Regions from separate parts of the Streptomyces sp. NPDC048275 genome, predicted to be linked through region 4. Evidence: riboswitches for the same ligand, from Rfam matches in the RefSeq annotation. Region 4 holds a riboswitch; each other region holds the start of a gene.
The links. A riboswitch is a leader RNA that binds a small molecule or an ion and turns the genes downstream of it on or off. The one in region 4 is predicted to bind cyclic di-AMP.

Region 1: linked by a shared signal. The riboswitch ahead of AB0D57_RS34225 (C40 family peptidase) and the one ahead of AB0D57_RS00415 (LysM peptidoglycan-binding domain-containing protein) in region 4 are both predicted to bind cyclic di-AMP.
Region 2: linked by a shared signal. The riboswitch ahead of AB0D57_RS40645 (transglycosylase family protein) and the one ahead of AB0D57_RS00415 (LysM peptidoglycan-binding domain-containing protein) in region 4 are both predicted to bind cyclic di-AMP.
Region 3: linked by a shared signal. The riboswitch ahead of AB0D57_RS02120 (LysM peptidoglycan-binding domain-containing M23 family metallopeptidase) and the one ahead of AB0D57_RS00415 (LysM peptidoglycan-binding domain-containing protein) in region 4 are both predicted to bind cyclic di-AMP.

Annotation. Positions count from the first base shown of each region.
Region 1 covers NZ_JBEZLR010000078.1:18,296-21,907, reverse strand. The annotation lists gene AB0D57_RS34235 (ATP-dependent Clp protease proteolytic subunit) at 1-523, shown strand, start outside; gene AB0D57_RS34230 (hypothetical protein) at 531-836, shown strand; cyclic di-AMP (ydaO/yuaA leader) riboswitch at 1,132-1,327, shown strand; gene AB0D57_RS34225 (C40 family peptidase) at 1,331-1,804, shown strand; gene AB0D57_RS34220 (DUF6328 family protein) at 1,883-2,404, shown strand; gene AB0D57_RS34215 (LysE family translocator) at 2,358-2,975, opposite strand; gene AB0D57_RS34210 (LysR family transcriptional regulator) at 3,145-3,612, shown strand, end outside.
Region 2 covers NZ_JBEZLR010000115.1:21,229-24,840, forward strand. The annotation lists gene eno (phosphopyruvate hydratase) at 1-984, opposite strand, end outside; gene AB0D57_RS40645 (transglycosylase family protein) at 1,307-1,999, opposite strand; cyclic di-AMP (ydaO/yuaA leader) riboswitch at 2,004-2,167, opposite strand; gene AB0D57_RS40650 (transglycosylase family protein) at 2,351-3,322, opposite strand; gene AB0D57_RS40655 (cytochrome P450) at 3,498-3,612, opposite strand, start outside.
Region 3 covers NZ_JBEZLR010000002.1:171,825-175,436, forward strand. The annotation lists gene AB0D57_RS02115 (tyrosine-protein phosphatase) at 1-628, opposite strand, end outside; cyclic di-AMP (ydaO/yuaA leader) riboswitch at 1,162-1,318, shown strand; gene AB0D57_RS02120 (LysM peptidoglycan-binding domain-containing M23 family metallopeptidase) at 1,323-2,315, shown strand; gene AB0D57_RS02125 (SGNH/GDSL hydrolase family protein) at 2,568-3,612, shown strand, end outside.
Region 4 covers NZ_JBEZLR010000001.1:87,067-90,678, forward strand. The annotation lists gene AB0D57_RS00410 (HAD family hydrolase) at 1-553, shown strand, start outside; gene AB0D57_RS00415 (LysM peptidoglycan-binding domain-containing protein) at 547-1,236, opposite strand; cyclic di-AMP (ydaO/yuaA leader) riboswitch at 1,241-1,402, opposite strand; gene AB0D57_RS00420 (hypothetical protein) at 1,828-1,995, opposite strand; gene AB0D57_RS00425 (CocE/NonD family hydrolase) at 2,007-3,612, opposite strand, start outside.

The sequences.
Region 1 (3,612 bases), on a different contig from region 4:
GTCGGCGAACGATGTGATGGCGCAGTTCATGCACCTTGAGTACCTCGCGCCGGACCAGGACATCTCGCTGTACATCAACTCTCCCGGCGGCTCGTTCAGCGCGATGACGGCGCTCTACGACACGATGCGGTTCGTCACCTGCGACGTGCAGACCGTGTGCCTGGGGCAGGCCGCGTCGACCGCCGCCGTCCTGCTGGCCTGCGGCACGCCGGGCAAGCGGTTCGCGCTGCCGGGTGCCCGGGTGCTGATCCACCAGCCTTCACTGGCCGGGCCGGTACAGGGTCAGGCGAGCGATCTGGCCCTGCAGGCCGAGGAATTGATGCGCACTCGCAGGCTGCTGGAGGACATGCTCGTACGCCACACGGGGCAGAGTCCTGAGCAAGTCGCCGCCGACATCGAGCGGGACACGATCCTGGACGCGCAGGCGGCGTTGGCGTACGGACTGGTGGACGGGATCATCCCGAGCCGCAAGACCCCGCACACCGCACCGGGCGCGAGGAATGCCACACCCGACGCGAGGTGATCCGCCGATGGTGCCCGAACTGCCCCCACTGCCCGCACTGACCCGTGCCGAGGCCGAGCTGATCGACCGTTACCTCGACGTGGTCGACCTGCTCGGCCGTATCAACCCGGCCCGGCCGGGAGACACCTACCGCGGGCTGCGCGCCGCGCAGGCACTCGTAGGGAAAGCGACGGCACTGCGCGACGCCCTCGCGCTGATGCACCAGCGGGGCGAGAGCGAGGTGCACGCCCCGACCCTGGCGCAGGCCCTGCGGGTCCTCGACGGCGAGCGGCGGGCGGCCCGCGTCACCCTGCCGCCCGGCGCGGAGAGTTGACGCGTCCGGCCCGGGCTTCAAACGGACCAACCGGATTACCCCCTGATGGAGTAGACGCGGGTCCTTTCGGAGACCCGCAGAAGTTGCGCAACGCGCGTAACCCAGAAGCGGAACAGAAGGCTCCGGTGCTGGTGAAAGCGTCATCGATAGCCCCAACAGCCCTCGAACGGAAGAGTGTCCACCCGAACGGGTGAGTGGTGACTAACCCCACAAATCGCCGGTTCCGCTCGGATTTTCTGACTGGCATGCGTGAAGATCCCTTCGACGACAAGCCCCCGCCACAGCGGCGGGGCGGTCCGGGCGGACGCCGAGTCCTGCCGCCCCCGGATGACCGGTCGACAGATGTGCATCGGCAGGAGTGGAGGACCCAGCACGACGGTCCGCCGGAGAGATCCGGACGGACCTTGGGGTGAAGCCGCAGTACGCGGCCGGGCTACTTCGCCAGCCCGAATCCGACAGGTCATCCTTCACAGGCGGCTGACGAAGGGTTGCGCATGACTGCGCTCAATCGTGTTCCGTCGCTGTGGACGCGGGCCGGTACGGCCTCCGCGCTCACCCTCGCCGCCGTCGGCGGCGGGCTCGTGGTCCCGGGCGTCGCATCCGACGCCGAGGCGGCCACTGTGGCGACGAAGGCACTCCAGGTCGCGGCTTCCAAGAAGGGCTCCCCGTACCAGTACGGTGCCGCCGGGCCACGCCGCTTCGACTGCTCCGGGCTCACGCTCTACTCGTACAAGAAGGCAGGCAAGAAGCTGCCTCGTACGGCCGCGGCGCAGTACAACAAGTCCCGCCATGTCTCCGCCTCGAAACGCAAGGCCGGAGACCTCGTGTTCTTCCACTCGGGCAGCAGCGTGTACCACGTCGGCATCTACGCCGGGAAGGGAAAGATCTGGCACTCCCCGAAGACGGGGGAGGTCGTGAAGCTCCAGAAGATCTGGACCAAGAGCGTGTGGTACGGCCGGGTCAGCTGATCTGCCCGCGGGGGTGACGGCGGCCGCGCCGTCGCCCCCTCGGGGCATGAAACGGGATGAATCGGTTACTCGTACTCCATGGCCGAGCAACGTCCCCCCACAGATCGCGACGAGACGCCCCTCGAACGCGCCGACCGCAACTTCGGCGAACTGCTCCAGGAACTGCGCGTCACGCAGGCCGGGGTGCAGATTCTCTTCGCCTTCCTGCTGACCCTGGCCTTCACCCCGCGCTTCCCGTCCCTCGACACGATGCAGCGGGCCACGTACGTCGCGACGCTCCTGCTGGCCGTGCTGGCCACCGCCCTGTTCACGGCGCCTCCGGCCGTGCACCGGTTGCTGTTCGGGCAAGGTGCCAAGCCGACCATCGTGCGAGTCTCCTCCGCCCTGACCACGTTAGGTATGGGCGTTCTCATGCTGGCGATCACGGGATCGGTGCTGCTCGTCGTGGACGTGGCGGTCGGGCGGGGGCCCGGGATCGCCGCGAGCGCGGGCACACTGGTCGCCTATCTGGCGCTGTGGGGCGCGCTGCCGCGACTGGTCCGGCGTACCGTCGTCAGGACCGAAGAGGCTCCACAAGGAGCACCACGCCGAGAACGGTGAGTGCGGTGCCGGTGGCCGCCGCCACGACGCGGGCGGCGCGCGGCCTGCGCAGCAGGCGGCCGAGCCGGTCCACCAGCAACGCGACCGCCGGGAACCACACCAGGGCCAGGACGACCACGATCAGCGCCAGCAGCAGCGTGCGGGGCATCGCGGAGCTGCCCACGGGTACGAACTGCGGCAGCAGGCTGAGGAACGTGATGGGCGCCTTCGGGTTGAGCGCGTTGGTGACGAAACCCTGCCGCAGCGGGCCCGCACCCGAATCCGCCCCTTCGACCACCGCCCCGCTCGGCCGCCGCAGCCCCCACAAGGTCCGTACGCCGAGGTACAGCACATAGGCGCCGCCGAGCAGCTGCAGCGCCCGGAACAGCGCGGGCACGGCCGCGAGGACCGCGGCGACCCCGGCGACCGCCAGCGCCGTGTGCAGGAGCAGCCCGCCGGTGATCCCGAGCGCGCACGCGACCCCGGCCCTGCGGGAGACCAGGGCATTGCGTACGACGACGGCGAAGTCCGCGCCCGGCATGGCGACCATGCCCGCGGCGACCCCGGTGAAGGCGATGAGCTGTGAGTCCATGGCCACCAGGCTGCCCGGACCAGGCCTTCAACAGGTATGTCGAATATCCTGGGTCAGTCTTAAGCAGTCGTTTAGACCGTCGTCCAGGCACTCGTCCAGGCACTCGTCCAGGCACTCGTTCAGACGCAGAGGCGGTGTTTCGAGCCCCGGGAAGGTCAGGAGGGGCACTATGTACGACCCGACGCGGCTCGCGGCCCTGGTGGCGGTCGCCGAGGCGGGATCGATCACCCGGGCCGCCGAGCGCCTCGGGTACACGCCGCCCGCGCTCTCCCAGCAGCTGGCGAAGCTGGAGCGGGAGGCGGGCGCGAGCCTCCTGGTGCGGTCCCATCGCGGGGCGCGGCTCACGGACGCGGGCGAGCTGCTCGTGGCGCGAGCCCGCCGGATTCTCGACGAGATGGAGCGGGCCCGGCACGAACTGGCCGGGCTGGCCGGGCTGTCCGGCGGCACTCTGCGGCTCGGCACCTTCCAGACGGCGGGTATCCATCTACTGCCGCCGGTGCTCAGCGCCTTCCGCCGGGCGCACCCGGACGTACAGCTCACGGTCGCGAACTGTGAGCCCCCGGACGGTGTTTCGGCGGTGGCGGCGGGCGAGGTGGACCTCGCGCTGACCCACGCCTACGAGCCCGCGGACCCCGTG
Region 2 (3,612 bases), on a different contig from region 4:
CTCCTCGATGCCGCGGGCCAGGCGCTCCGGGTTGGTGACGAAGAGGTCGTCGCCGACGATCTGGACCTTGTCGCCCAGCTTCTCGGTGATGACGTTCCAGCCGGCCCAGTCGTCCTCGTACAGCGGGTCCTCGATGGAGACGAGCGGGTACGCGGAGACGAGCTCCTCGTAGTACTCGGTCATCTCGGCGGCCGAGCGGGACTTGCCCTCGAACTCGTACTTGCCGTCCTTGTAGAACTCGGACGCGGCGACGTCGAGTGCGAGAGCGATCTGCTCGCCGGGGACGTAACCGGCCTGCTTGATGGCCTCGAGGATGAGGTCGAGCGCGGCGCGGTTGGACTCCAGGTTCGGGGCGAAGCCGCCCTCGTCGCCGAGGCCGGTGGACAGGCCCTTGGTCTTCAGCACCTTCTTGAGGGTGTGGTAGACCTCGGCGCCCCAGCGCAGGGCCTCGGAGAAGGACTCCGCGCCGATCGGGGCGATCATGAACTCCTGGATGTCGACGTTCGAGTCGGCGTGCGACCCGCCGTTCAGGATGTTCATCATCGGAACGGGCAGCAGGTGCGCGTTCGGGCCGCCCAGGTAGCGGAAGAGGGGGAGGTCGGACGCCTCGGAGGCGGCGTGCGCGACGGCGAGCGAGACGCCGAGGATGGCGTTGGCGCCGAGGGAGCCCTTGTTGTCGGTGGCGTCCAGGTCGAACATCGCCTGGTCGATCAGGCGCTGCTCGGTGGCGTCGTAGCCGACGAGCTCCGGGCCGATCTGCTCGATGACGGCGAGGACGGCCTTCTCGACACCCTTGCCCTGGTAACGGTTGGGGTCACCGTCACGGAGCTCGATGGCCTCGAAGGCGCCGGTGGAGGCGCCGGACGGAACGGCGGCACGACCCGTGCTGCCGTCGTCGAGGCCAACCTCGACCTCGACCGTGGGGTTGCCTCGGGAGTCCAGGATTTCCCGGGCTACGACGACGTCGATGGACGGCACGAGCATCTCCTTCTGGGATGTGACGCGGGTACGCGGGGCCGCGAGGCCCGCACGGCGCGGAGCCGCGTTCGGCTACGCGAGATGAGCCTAACCGGCTCGGAGGGATCGGCCAGCCGGTCGACCACCTCTTGGGCAGAACTGAGGGTAAACATTGTTCCCCCAGGGAACAAAAAGCCCCGCCCCGGCGCGTACGGGGGAACACGCGCCAGAGCGGGGAGCCCGTGGGGACGGGGGTGACCCTCACCGGGGTCTCCAGTGTGGAGACCCCTCTTATGAGGGGGCTGTCATTCAGCTGAGGGCAGCCGAGGTCACCCCAGGCCGGCCGAGGTCAGCCGAGGTGAAGCTGCTGACCCGGGTAGATGAAGTCCGCGTCGTCGACGATGTCCTTGTTCAGCTTGAACAGCTGCTGCCAGCCACCCTTGACGTTCTTCTTCTCGGCGATCGTGCTGAGGGAGTCACCCGCGACGACCTTGTACTCGCCGTCACCCTTCGCGACCTTCTCGCCGGTCGGGGTGGAGACGGTCTTCTCGGCGGCCGGGCGCTCCGCCGAACGGGAGGCGGGCTGCTCCGTCGTACGGGTGGTGCTCGCGCTCTGCGTGTCGGCCGAGGGCGAGCTGCTGCTCGCACCGCCGCCGTTCGGGGTGCTGGACAGGCCCGTGCCACAGGTCGGCCAGGCGCCCTTGCCCTGCCCGGCGAGGACCTTCTCGCCGATGGCGATCTGCTGGGACTTGGAGGCCTGGTCGGCGGTGGAGGCGTAGGCGGTGCCGCCGTACGCGGCCCAGGTGGAGGCCGAGAACTGCAGGCCGCCGTAGTAGCCGTTGCCGGTGTTGATGGACCAGTTACCGCCGGCCTCGCACTGGGCGACGGCGTCCCACTCGGAGTCGGTGGCGGCGGAGGCGCTGCCGGCCGCCATCAGCGGGGCGGCGATGGCCACACCGGTCACGCCGGCGAGCGTGGCGATGCGGGTAGTCCGATCGAAAGCGGTCGGGCGGCGGTGCTTGCCCTTGCTGGAAAGCAGCATGGAGTGATCCCCTCACCGACGCCTGCGAGGTGAGCTGTCGGGTTCGGGCGGGTGAGTGCCCGGCCGCGCGCTCTCGGCGCACGTCTTCACCCCAAGCCACTCCCGGTCAACTACCGGGCGTGGCACTTACCTTGGGTCCCCCGCTCCTGCCTACGGCGCTTGACGCGTCGACTGTTCCCGTACGGCCGCTGGCAGGATTCGGCGTTGCGATCGTCGGGGCCCGCTGTGGCGAGCGGTGATGACCGTAGACATGCGATCGGCGGAATTTCAAAGACGATCAGGGCTTCTGAGACTCATGTCTCACTCTGATCAAACCGGACATTCCGCAGCGAACCATGACGTGAACTCCCGCTACTTTTCGCCCGATTCAGCACCAACTGCAAGGCTCTGACCGGGGAGGATGAGGTCCGGATCGGCGCCGACCGTCCCCTCGTTCACGGCGTACAGCTCCGACCATCCGCCTTCGAGGTCAAGGGAGTCGGCGATGTTCCAGAGACTGTCCCCGACACGGACGACGTACGAGCCGTCGACGACGTCTCGGGACGCGCCGGAGTCGCGGGAGGCGTGTCGGCCGGAGGGGTCGCCGGTACGGCCGTCCGCCGAACTGCCGGTCGCGATACCGCTCGTGTCCTCGTCGGCACTGCCGCCGCGATGGCGCCCGGCGCTCGTCGTCGCACCCTCGGACGCACTCGACGAGTCGTCGCTCTGACCCGACTTGCCCGACTTATCACTCTTCGCCGTGGCTGTGGACGAGCTGTCGGAATCCTGAGAGTCGGAGTCACTCTTGCCGCCGGACGACGTGGCGGCCTTCGTCGTGTTCTTGGTCGCACCCGAGGACGAGTCGGACGACGGCGAGTCGGATGAGTCCGACGAATCGGAAGAACCGGATGAATTCGACGAGCCGGACGAGCCATCCGCCACACCCGTGTCGACCTCGAACTCGGCCGAGTTCGCACTGAGCCCGGAGAGCGGTCCGCAGGTGGGCCAGGCGACGAGGCCCTTGTCGTCAAGAAGCCGTTCGGCGAGGGCTATCTGCTGCGAGCGACTGGCCTGGTCAGCGCTGGGCGCGTAGCTGAGGCCGCCGTACTTCTCCCAGTTCTCCTGGGTCACTTGCAGGCCGCCGTAGTACCCGTTGCCGTTGTCGGCACTCCACTCGCCGCCGCTCTCGCACTCCGCGACCCGGTCCCACGTGGTGCCGTCGGCCGCACTCGCACCGGTGGCACCGAGCAACGGGATGGCGATGGCCGATCCGGTCACTCCTGCCGCGACGATGAGGGCCGGAGCCTGACGGGGGCGACGATGGCGGCCGTTCCCGGAGAGCATGCGGAAGCCTTTCGCGTGACAGCAGATGACTGCGCGACGTATGAGTCGCGTTGACGACTGAACGTATCCGCACCCGAACACTTGTCACAAGTCGATGCAGCGCAGATCACGTGAAGATCACAGAGTTGAGCGACCGTCACCTTTTCGTGACCGGGTGATCATGATCCAGACATGACTACGGACCCGGTGTGAACTCCACCGGAAGAGTGCGCAATCCCCGCATAATGAGGCCACCGCGCCAGCGCAAATCGGCCGAATCTCCCGCGAGTTGGAGGTCGGGGAGGCGGGTG
Region 3 (3,612 bases), on a different contig from region 4:
GGGAGCGGGCCGACTCCGAGGTGCCGCTGCGGCGGACCTTGTAGCGACGGTGCGTCGCGTTCGACTCCAGGTAGTCGGTCACGATGGCGTCGCGCTCGACGTCCAGGGCGAGGAGTGTCACCGCTATGGACAGGCCCGCGCGGTCCTTGCCCGCCGCGCAGTGCATCAGCGCGGGCACGCTGTCCTCGGCCAGGGAGTGCAGCACCTGGGAGTGCTCGGGTGTGCGCTCCTTGATGATCGTGCGGTAGGAAGCGATCATCCGGTTGGCCGCCTTGCCGTCGCCGAGGTGTGCGCGCAACTGGGCGATGTCGCCGTCACGGACCATTTGCCAGAACTCGCTGCCGTCGGCCGGGTCGGTCAGCGGAAGGTTCACGTTCCGTACACCCGCCAGCTCGACGTCCGGTCCCTCCAGCTTCTGGTCCGCGGCATTGCGGAAGTCGAAGATCGTGTGCAGCCCGAGCGAGGAGAGGAACGCGGCGTCCTCCTCCGTCGCGTGCGCGAGATGGCCGCTGCGGAACAGCCGGCCGTACCGCACCCGCCGGCCGTCCTTGGTGGGCAGGCCGCCCACGTCCCGGAAGTTGCGCACTCCGGCCAGCTCGGGCTCGGTCGACGGGACCTGCTGCGTCACGGGGGCTCCTCCCATTGGGCCGTCGGCGCTGCTCGTCGACGGGGGCGCGCTCTCCGACGATACGACATGGGTTCCTCGGGCAATGAAGTTGTCCACAGGCGTCGCCTCGGGTGTGAGACGCCCTTGGCGATGGTGGTGCTGGAGCCACTCACGAACGTCAACTACCGCTTTGCGGACGCCGGTTGAATCAGCGAGATCAAGTTGTGGCCATCTGTCCGACTGTGTCGCATGTGACTGTTCTGGACGAATTGCCGCCTTAGTTCAAACTGGGCCTGGAATAAAGCATCGTGGTTCGACCTGCGTGAGCAGCGTCATATTCGTGACGATGCGTTGTGTCCCCTTTTTCTCAACCTGCTCGAATTCTCGGGTTATTGAGGGGTCGGAATGGTCGCCTATTCACGGAGGGTGACGGGAATTCCGGCATGGATCAAGAAAGGTATGTACACAGCAGATCCACACAGTTGTCGACGCGCTCTCATCTCGCTTACGTTCGCCCTCAATCCGGACGGACGCCCAATCCTGCCGCCGCCCGGAATCCGCACTCACCCGAACTCGGCAGGAGCGGGGGACCCGCAGGTACCACGCCTGTTCCGGTCTCCGGAACGGCTAGGGGTTCAGTCGCGCATTCGCGCGGCCGGGCATCTCCAGCCCGCACCCGACAGCTCACCTCGCAGGCGCCGGAGAGGAATTCGTCATGCCCGCGAAGGGTAAGCACCGCCGTCCGAAAGCCCAGCGTTTCACCCGCTCGATCGCCGTGGCCGGAACGGGTGGCGCCGCGCTCGCGCTGCCGCTGATGGGGGCGGCCGGCGCCCACGCCGCGACCCCGACGACCGGCGTTTCGTCGGCCCCGGAGAAGAGTGCGGCGGCTTTGGGGAAGGCTGCGGCGGTTTCCGGCAAGTCCGCGGCCGACTCGTCGAAGACCGCGACCGCCGCGACGAAGACCTATGCGGTGAAGGCCGGCGACTATCTCCTGAAGATCGCCGACGAGCAGGACGTCAACGGTGGCTGGAGGCAGCTCTACTCCGACAACCGCACGGCCATCGGCAGCGACCCGTCGCTGATCCACCCGGGCCTGAAGCTGACGATCGGCGAGAAGGCCGCGTCGGCCGGTGCCGCGAAGTCCCCCTCGAAGGCGTCCACGAAGTCCACGCCGTCGTCCAGCAAGGCGAACGCGCCCAAGATACAGACCACGGACACCACGGGCCCCGTGGATTCCACGGATTCCACGAGCACCGCGGCCTCCACGGACATCCAGTCCACGGACACCGCGAGCGCCTCCGGCTACACCGTGCCCGTCGAGGGCGCCATCGTCGGCACCAACTACAAGGTGGCCGGCAGCATGTGGTCCAGCGGCTACCACACCGGTGTGGACTTCGTCGTCCCGACCGGCACCACCATCAAGTCCATCGCCGCGGGCACCGTCGTCTCCGCCGGCTGGGGTGGCGCGTACGGCAACCAGGTCGTCATCCAGCACGCCGACGGCCAGTACTCGCAGTACGCCCACCTGTCCTCGCTCTCCGTCTCGGCGGGCCAGACCGTGACCGAGGGCCAGCAGATCGGCCTCTCCGGCGCGACCGGCAACGTCACCGGTCCGCACCTGCACTTCGAGATCCGCACCACGCCGGACTACGGCTCGGACGTGGACCCGGTCGCGTACCTGCGCTCGCACGGTGTCGCCGTCGGCTGACGCCCTTGCTCGCCTCTGAAGGCCGGACCCCATGATCCCTGGGGTCCGGCCTTCGGCGTTTCAGAGACAGGGATCCATGGGCGACCCATGAGCGATCCACGAAGGAGCTATGACCGGAAGATTGCGCCCCCTGCTGGTTCATGATCCGCGCATTGCGGTCTTGTGGCGGCGGTGTACGAGGTATCGACAGGCGCGCCACGGCGACACCATAGTGATCTCCCGCAAGCGCTTTCTATGTCTTCGGAGGTTCCCGTGCCCGGCGTCGACCGACGCACCGCCGTCAAGGGCGCCGCGGCCGCAGCCGCGTCCGTCGCTCTGCTGTTCGTGGGCGCGCCTGCTGTTGTCGCGTCCGGGGACTCGAATGTCGTACGGCCCGATGACAGGCGTCTCGCGTACGAGGGCCACTGGGGACGTACCGCCGAGGCCGCCGCCACCGTCAACTCCGGGTCCCGGCTGCGGTTCCGCTTCACCGGCGGCACGCTGCACGCCCTCTTCGACGTATCGTCGATCACCGTGCCCGCGCAGATTTATGTGTCGGTGGACGGTGGGCCGAAGCGGTTGTACGACGTCGACCGGCCCGACATCGACATCGCTCTGTCGGGCCGGGGGACGCACACCGCCGAGATCTCCGTGAAGGACGTCTTCTCGCGAGCCAACCGCTGGACTCCGCCGCTGGAGACGGGGGTCGTCCTCACGGGTCTGCGGCTGGACGAGGGGGCGCGACCGCTTCCCGAACGACCTTTACGGGAGATGCAGTTGGCCTTTTACGGAGATTCCATCACCCAAGGCGTCATGGCGCTGTGCGAGGTGAACACCTCCGACTGCGCCGACGGCACGGTCGCGTATCCGACCCTGGTCGCCGACAAGCTGCACGCCTCCCTCACGCAGGTCGGCTTCGGCAGACAGGGCGTCATCCAGGCCGGCAACGGGGGAGTCCCGGCCGCCGGAGCCGCGTACGACTGGAACTACGCGGATTCCAGGGCGGATTCGGACCGCCGTGCCGATGTGATCGTTGTGAACCAGGGGACGAACGACGCGGCGTTCGGCCGCGAGGAGTTCCGGGCCGCGTACCGCGCCTACCTGGACCAGCTGCGGTCCGCGGCCCCGCGCGCCCGCATTCTCGCGCTGCGGCCCTTCAACGGTACGCATGGCGATGACATCGCCGCCGTCGTCGGTGAACTCGCCGACCGGCGGGTCGAGTTCGTCGACACCACAGGCTGGGTCACCCCGGAGAGCGGGGACTTCAACGGGACTGTCCACCCGAACGCCCAAGGGCATCGCAAGGTGGCCGACCGGC
Region 4 (3,612 bases):
CGCGGCGGTGGACCAGGACGGCGTGGACGGACTGACGCTCATCGAGCCGGGGTACGTCATGCCGCATCCGACCCTTCCCGCGGTACGGGTGGGGCGCCGTGACGACCTCTGGACGGAGCCGATCAGCAAAGTGCTGCTCCGTCACCCGTCACTGTCCGACGACGAGTTGGCCTCGGCGGCCCGCGGCGCGGTGGGATCCTTGGCCACCGTCACCATGTCGGGTCCCGGCACCGTCGAACTCCAGCCATGCGGCGTGACCAAGGCGACGGGCCTGGCTCTCGCCGCCGAGCACCTGGGGCTGAGCCCCGGCGCGACCATCGCCTTCGGTGACATGCCCAACGACATCCCCATGTTCGACTGGGCCGCCCATGGGGTCGCCATGGCCAACGCCCACCCGGAACTGAAGGCGGTGGCCGACGAGGTGACCCTGTCGAACGAGGAGGATGGGATCGCGGTGGTGCTGGAGCGGTTGTTCCGGAGCGGTTGTTTCCGGGGCGGTGTCTCCAGTGCGGTGGTTCCGCGGCCGGTGGGCCCCGTTGACGTTGTTCAGTAGGGTCCGTTGACGTTGTCGATCGAGCCGTACTTCGCCGCCGCGTAGTTGCAGGCCGCCGTGATGTTCGCGACCGGGTCGTAGGGGTTCATCGATGTGCCGGGCACGTGGTAGGCCTTGAAGGTCGGGTCGATGACCTGGAGGAGGCCCTTGGAGGGGATGCCGGCCTTGGCGTTGGAGTCCCAGTTGTTGATGGCCAAGGGGTTTCCGGAGGACTCGCGCATGACGTTGCGGTAGATACCGTTATAGGTGCCCGGTATGCCGGATTTGGCCATGATGTCCAGCGACTGCTTGATCCAGCCGTCGAGGTTGTTGGTGTAGGTCTTCGCCGAGGCGAGGGCGGCCGTGGTCGCCTTGGGGGAGGCTTTGATGGTCTTTGTGCCCACTGTCAGCGTGAGGCCCGGGCGGAGCGTGGTCGGGTCGGCGCCGATGACCGCACTGTTGGCCTCGTACAGCTTCTTCCAGCCACCGCTCTTGGGGTACTTCGCGGCGATCGTGCCCAGGGTGTCACCCGCGACCACCTTGTACGTGATGAGCTGGACCTGAGGGGTGGGGCCGGCGGAGGCGGCCTGCGCGCCGGTCGCGCCCAGGATCGGGAGAACGAGGGCGGCTCCGCCCGTTGCCGCGGCGATGAAACCGCGGGTGAGGGTGCTGGTCCTGGGGTGGCGGTGCTGACGTGCGGCCATGGTGAAGTCCTCTCCGGCGCCTGCGAGGTGAGCTGTCGGGTTCGGGCGGGAGGTGCCCGGCCGCGTTTGGGTGCGGCTTCACCCCTAGCCGCTCCGGAGTCCGGATCGGCGATGTGCTTGGGTCCCCCGCTCCTGCCGTGCGCGTGTGGGTGGGTGGGTGGGAATCCGGGCGGCGGCAGGATTGGGCGGTCCGTCCGGATCGACGTGAACGTATGCGAGAGCACATGTCGGAAACAAGGCCTGATTTCCCGGTGTAGATCGCTTTCTCCTGGTCGGAGCGAGGGATGAATTGCCCGATTATTCCGGAACGTGACGCTCAACTTGCCGTCCGCAAAGGGGGAATAGCTGAGCGAGGGGAGGGGTTCACGCGCGTCCGGGCGTGACCCATTTCACGCGACCAAGCATGAGTAAAGCGGCAATGGGGGCAACTCGGGCATTACGCTTCGAGTGTCCAGGCGGCAGAGCCGTCGGGCAGGGTCGGCCGCACCTCTCACACCGACAGGTCCATGTCCGTGTCTTCGTCCGGGAGCCGGCCCGCGTCGGGCTTGAAGTAGAGGCCGTAGGCCCAGTATTCGGGGAGTTCGTGGCACATCAGGTCGGGGTACGGGGCGAACTCGCCGCTGAGTAAGCCCTGTTGATTCTCGCCACCGCTTCCGCCCGCGAGACCCCGAAGCGCGTCACCATCTCGTGGGCCAGCTCGCGGAAGTACGCGAGCATCCCCTTGTCGAGGTCCATGAGGAATTCTTCGGTCCGTGCCACGGTCCTCAGGGCTACCCCAAGGCGCCGCCGGGACTCCAGTGGGGCGCCGCGTCGGCGACGGCCGCCGTGCGGGGGAATCTCCTCTCCCATGTCCTATGGAAGACCACCTCGTCGCCGTCCTTGCAGATCAGTTCGTTAGAGGTGATGAAGTCCTCAGCGTCGCAGGTGATTTCGGAGTGCGTCTCGACTGTGGCGTTCCATGCCAGGTCCGGGCGGTGGAGGCGGATCGACCAGTCCGAGCGCGCGCGGGCGCTCAGAGGGTCGACCTCCTGGATCGTGTACATCTCCCGTGCGTCCTCCGTGCATTCGAGGCCGTCCGGGTATACGCGGGTGCCACCGTGGTGGGGGTCGACCTCCAGGCGCCACTCGCCCTTCGCCACGTCGCGTACGACGACACGTTCCGGGCGGGGTTCGTCGAAGGTGGTCGGGGAGGCCACTCCGAGGGGTTCGGACTGCTCGGGTTCCTCGAAGGCGATCGAGGGGTCCGACTCGCGCGCTCGTACGGGAAGTTCGAGGGAACTGCCGTTCGGGTCCAGGGTGAAGCCCGCCTCCGAGCCCGGTTGGGGCCAGATCCACGGCCAGTACGCCGAGGAGACGGAGAGGCGGATGCGGTGCCCCGGCGGGAACGCGTAGCCGATGCCGGTCAGGTCGAAAACCACCTCCTCCGTAGAGCCCGGTTTCCAGGAAACCGCCTGGTCACGGCCATGGCGCGCTGACAGGTTCAGTGCACCCCGGGTCACCAGGGTCGAGGCGCCGTCGGGAGCCACGTCGCAGACCCGGGCGATCACCTGGCCCAGGGGCGAGTGGGATGTCAGACGCAGACGGAGCCTCGGGCGGCCCAGGATCCAGGTCTCCTCCGGGGCCTCGAACTCGAAGCATGCGGATCGCGCGTCCTCCTCCCGCTGATTGGGCGGCAGATCGGCGTCGTTGCCGAAGGGGGAGAAGCGGCCCGCGTCCACGCCGGTGTGCTGGGGGGAACGCACCAGTACCGGTGCTCCCTGGAGTGGGTACGAGATCGGGGTCACGGAAGGGGAGGGCCAGGCGGCGTCGCCCACCCAGCGGCCGGGGAGGGTGGCGTAGGTCGTGGCAGGGGCGTGCGCGTCCATGACGTAGGAGCGCAGGAGTGGTTCTGGCATCACGCTTGGACCGGTGCCCGGGTCGGTGCGCGAGTCGGTGCCCAGGCCGGTGGACGGGCCAGTGCCCGAGCCGGTGGACGGGTCCGGGAGCGAGCCGGGCGGCTTGAGCCAGTGCTCCCACCATCGCAGCGTTTCCTGCAGGAAGCCGATCGCCGGACCCGGCGGGAGACCCCTGTCCGGGTACTCGTGGCACCAGGGGCCGATCAGGCCGCGTACGCGGTCCGGCGGGAGGTTCTCGACCAGCCGCAGCACCGTGTCGCGGTACGGGTCGTGCCAGCCGCCCACCGCGAGGACAGCCGCCCGGATCGCTCCGTAGTCCTCGCGGATGCTGCCGTGGCGCCAGTACGCGTCGCGGGTCTGGTGTGCCAGCCAGGTGTGAACGTACGGGTCCACCGCCTTCAGCCGCTTCACCCACATGTCGCGCCACATCACCCGGCCCACGTGCGCCGGGTCCGGCGGCCGGGCGACGAACGCGAGCATC